Regions from separate parts of the Thioalkalivibrio sp. ALR17-21 genome, predicted to be linked through region 1. Evidence: predicted binding sites of a transcription regulator. Region 1 holds the regulator's gene; the other holds the start of a gene.
What was found. Region 1 encodes LexA, which represses DNA repair genes until DNA is damaged. Its sites were predicted from a motif close to TACTGTNNATATNNACAGTA; they were not measured.
Positions count from the first base shown of each region.

Region 2: the regulator LexA is predicted to act here: its motif matches at 778-797, upstream of G020_RS0106905 (error-prone DNA polymerase).

Region 1 covers NZ_ATUL01000006.1:90,266-92,465, reverse strand. The annotation lists gene imuA (translesion DNA synthesis-associated protein ImuA) at 1-653, opposite strand, end outside; gene lexA (transcriptional repressor LexA) at 650-1,294, opposite strand; gene G020_RS0104780 (S10 family peptidase) at 1,358-2,200, opposite strand, start outside.
Region 2 covers NZ_ATUL01000009.1:98,209-100,408, reverse strand. The annotation lists gene gloA (lactoylglutathione lyase) at 197-697, shown strand; gene G020_RS0106905 (error-prone DNA polymerase) at 799-2,200, shown strand, end outside.

The DNA.
Region 1 (2,200 bases):
CACGGGGCGTCCTCCGCGGGGGGCGGGTGTGCAACGGAGATATCCAGCGGCCGACCGCGTCGGTACTGTGCGCCGTTACCCTTGAGAAAGTGCAGGCGCAGGCCTCGGCCATGTGGTTGCCACTGCAGGCGCTGATGCGCTGGCGAGGGCTGTTCGGCCGCCTGCGGCGGACGGTAGAGCACGGCACAGGCGCGGCTTTCGCCGGCCGCCAGGCGCAGACGGCGCAGGCGCGCGGTTTCCGCAGGGCCGTGGATCCAGACCAGCAGTGCGCCAAAGGCCGGGTCACGCAGGCACTGTTCCGCGCTCCACAGGCGTTCGGGGTCCTGTTCGGCCTGCACCAGCAGGACCCGCTCCGGAGGGATACCCAGCTGCTGCCAGCCGGGCAGCCAGGGGGTCGCGGGCGGGCCGATCAGGGCGGTCCACAGCCGGGCGCGTCCGCAGGCGGCGAGCATGGGCACCAGCAGGCGGGTCTCGCCGCTGCCGAAGGGCGCGCCCAGCAGTTCCACCAGCTGGCCGCGCGGCCAGCCGCCGCCCAGGGCCTTTTCCAGTTCGGGCGTGCCCGCCGGCCAGACCGCGTCGCCACTGACGGGGGCGCCCTGGCGGCCGCGCCACAGGGCCGGGTGTTCCAGCAGCGAGTCCAGGGCGCGGGTCATTCGCCTTCCAGATTTCGCAGTACCCCTACGCCGATCCCCTCGATCGCGAGTTCGCGGCGTTCGGGATCGACCTCGATGGGGCTGAAATCGGGGTTTTCGGGCAGCAGACGGATCCGCGAACCATCGCGCCGGAAGCGCTTGACCGTGACCTCGTCCTCGATGCGCGCGACCACGATCTGGCCCTCCCGGGCCTCCGGGGTGCGGCGCACGGCCAGCAGGTCGCCGTCGAGGATGCCGGCATCACGCATGCTTTCGCCGTGCACCCGCAGCAGGTAGTCGGGACGGGCCCGGAACAGTGCGTCGCCGAGTTGGTAGTGCCCCTCGATGTGTTCGGTGGCCAGCAGCGGCGAGCCGGCCGCAACCCGGCCGATCAGGGGGATGCCCTCCGCTCCCGAGGGCGTGGCGGGCGAGGGGCGCGTGTCGGGAGGCAGGCGGATCCCGCGGGCCGCTCCGCCGACCAGTTCGATCGCGCCCTTGCGCGCCAGGGCCTTGAGGTGGCATTCCGCCGCATGGGGCGAGCGAAAGCCGAAGGCCGTGGCGATCTCGTTGCGCGTGGGCGCGGTGCCCTGGGTGGTGACCACCTCGGTGATGTAGTCGAGGATGGCCTGCTGGCGCGGGGTAAGCGAGGGGTCGGACGACACGAGGGCAGCTCCGGATACTGTTCATAATTACAGTAACCGGAGGGCGCCCGGGTCGGCAAGCCGTCAGTCGGGGTCCGCTGCGGTCCCGTCTTCGTCTGCTGCGTGTCCGGTGTAGAAGCGCCGGGCGTCGTCGAACAGCTCGGCGTTGGTGTCGGCACGCATGTACAGCATGTGCCCGCCGGGATAGCGGCCGGTGACGATGCGCTCGTCGTCGCCCGGGTCCGCGGCATGCGCGATCTGCCCCAGCAGCCATTCGGTGGCGAAGTAGGGGGTGATCAGGTCGGCCTCGCCGTGCACGCTGAAGATGCGAAAGCGGGGATCCAGTGCCAGCGCGGTGGCCAGGTCGTCCATCGCCGAGGCCGGGCCGGTCCGCTGCGAGCTGTCCCAGTCCCAGGCACCGAAGACTTCGCGGCTGAGCAGGCGATACTGATGCCCGTGTGACCAGTCCAGGGTGTTGCGCAGGTGGTCCAGCATGGCGGTGGACAGCGGGGCCACCAGACCGTCGAGGATGGCATCGGCCCGCGGCCGCGTGCGGGTCGGGACCGGATCGGGCGAATCGATCCCGCCGTCGTACAGGCTGACCAGCCGGCCCTCGTCCCGCAGCAGGCCACGCTGCGCCATGTTCAGGGTGACGCGGCCGCCGGTCGCGCGCAGGTGGTCGCGGTCGATCCCGGTGAATCGGGCCACTTCATCGATCCAGTCCGCGTCGATCCGCTCCGGATGCAGCAGGCCTTCGAGATAGTCCCCCAGCGCGAATGCCTCCGCCTGCTCGAGGCTCGGCGGGTCATCGCCCAGGCGGTCATGCGCGCGGGCCGAGGCGGTCAGCGCCGGCAGCATCAGTGCGTGCGGGAGCGGGCGGCCGGTGCCGCCCTCGAGCATGCCGAAATCCAGCGCGGGGGAGACCAG
Region 2 (2,200 bases), on a different contig from region 1:
ATCTCCCGGCGAAACCCCCGGCGCCAGTGTCACCCCACCCGACTGCCGCGTCGGCTGCGCCTCCTCGCAGTGACGGGGCGGCGACGAGCCACCGAACACCCCACCGAGCGTCGGCGGTGCCGGCGACCTTGCGGGAACCCGCCGCGGCGTGTTCCATTCTTCGGGCATACCCCATCCGGCCGAAAAGGATCCCCACATGAGCGACAACCCCACCGCTGGCTTCCGCTTCAACCACACCATGCTGCGCGTGAAGGACCCGGACGCGTCGCTGGATTTCTACCGGCGCGTGTTCGGCATGGAGCTGGTGAAGACCCTGGACTTCCCGGAATTCGAGTTCACGCTGTATTTCCTCGCCCGCCAGGACGAAGGTGAGCCGGCGCCGCCGCAGGACGAGGGCGAGCGCACCCGCTGGATGTTCAGCCAGCGCGGCATCCTCGAGCTGACCTACAACTACGGCACCGAGAAGGATCCGGACTTTCACTACCACGACGGCAATACCGAACCGCAGGGCTTCGGCCACATCTGCTTCTCGGTACCCGACCTCGACGCCGCGGTGCGCTGGTTCGACCAGAACGACGTGGAGTTCGTGAAGCGCCCCGACGAGGGCGGGCTGAAGGACATCGCCTTCGTGAAGGACCTCGACGGCTACTGGATCGAGATCCTGGAGCCCGCGCGCCTCACCGGCCTGGGCCGCTGATCCCCTGCTACACCCCTGAAGCCCCCTGACAACCCCTTGCCGTCCCCCGTATCCCGGGGGACGGCTTGCTTCGCCCGTGATACTGTACAAATATACAGTATATGGACGAACGCGCACCCGAAGGCGAAACCGCCCCGGCCTTTGCCGAACTCACGGCGCTGAGCAACTTCTCGTTCCTGCGCGGGGCCTCGCACCCGGAGGAGCTGGTAGAGCGCGCGGCGGCGCTGGGCTATCGCGCGCTGGCACTGACCGACATCGCCTCGCTGGCGGGCCTGGTGCGCGCGCACGAGGCGGCGCAGCGCACCGGCGTGCACCTGATCGCAGGCGCCCGCCTGCGGCTGGCCGACGGCCCCGAGCTGACCGTGCTGGTGCGCGAGCGCACGGGCTACGCCGCGCTGTGCCGCCTGATCACCACCGCACGCGGGGCCGCGGACAAGGGCGAGCACCACCTGACCCGGGCGGATCTGGAGGCGGTCCCGCCGCAGGCCCGCGCCGGCTGGCATGTGCTGCTGCACCTGTGGCCGGAAACCGACGCCCCCGGCCTCTCCGACGCGGCGGCCTGGCTGCGGGCATGGGCCGCGCCGGGCCAGGGACATCTGGCGGTAGCGCTGCTGCGCACGCCCGGGGATCCGGCGCAGATCGCCCGGGCACGGCAGCTCGCGCAGGAACACGACCTGCCGGTGACGGCCTGCGGCGACGTGCACATGCATGCCCGCGGCCGCCGCGCACTGCAGGATGTCCTGACCGCCCTGCATCACCGCTGCACGGTCGCGCAGGCCGCCGGCGAGCTGTTCCCCAACGGCGAACGCTGCCTGCGCCCGCGCGCCGATCTGGCCACGCTGTATCCCGCCGCCTGGCTGTGCCACGCGGTCGCCATCGCCGACGACTGCCGCTTTTCCCTGGACGAACTCGAATACCACTACCCCACCGACCCGCTGCCACCCGGGCGCACGGCCACCGAGTACCTGCGCGAGGAGAGCCTGCGCGGGGCACGCGAGCGCTGGCCCGACGGCATCCCGGAGGCGGTACAGGCGCAGATCGAGCGCGAGCTGGGCACCATCGCCGAGCTGGGTTACGAGCCGTATTTCCTGACGGTCTATGACATCGTCCGCTTCGCGCGCAGCCGCGGCATCCTGTGCCAGGGGCGCGGGTCGGCGGCCAATTCGGCGGTGTGCTACGTGCTGGGCATCACCGCAGTGGACCCGTCGCGCTCGAACATGCTGTTCGAGCGTTTCATCTCCGCCGAACGCGGCGAGCCGCCGGATATCGACGTCGATTTCGAGCACGAACGCCGCGAGGAAGTCATCCAGTACATCTACCGGCGCTACGGCCGCGACCGCGCGGCACTGGCCTGTACCGTGATCCGCTATCGCCGCCGCAGCGCTCTGCGCGACGTGGGCCGGGCGCTGGGGATCTCGCGCGCGCGGCTGGATGCCCTGACCGCCAACCTCGCCGGCTGGGACGAGGGCATCCCGCCCGAACGCCTGCGCGAGGTCGGCCTGG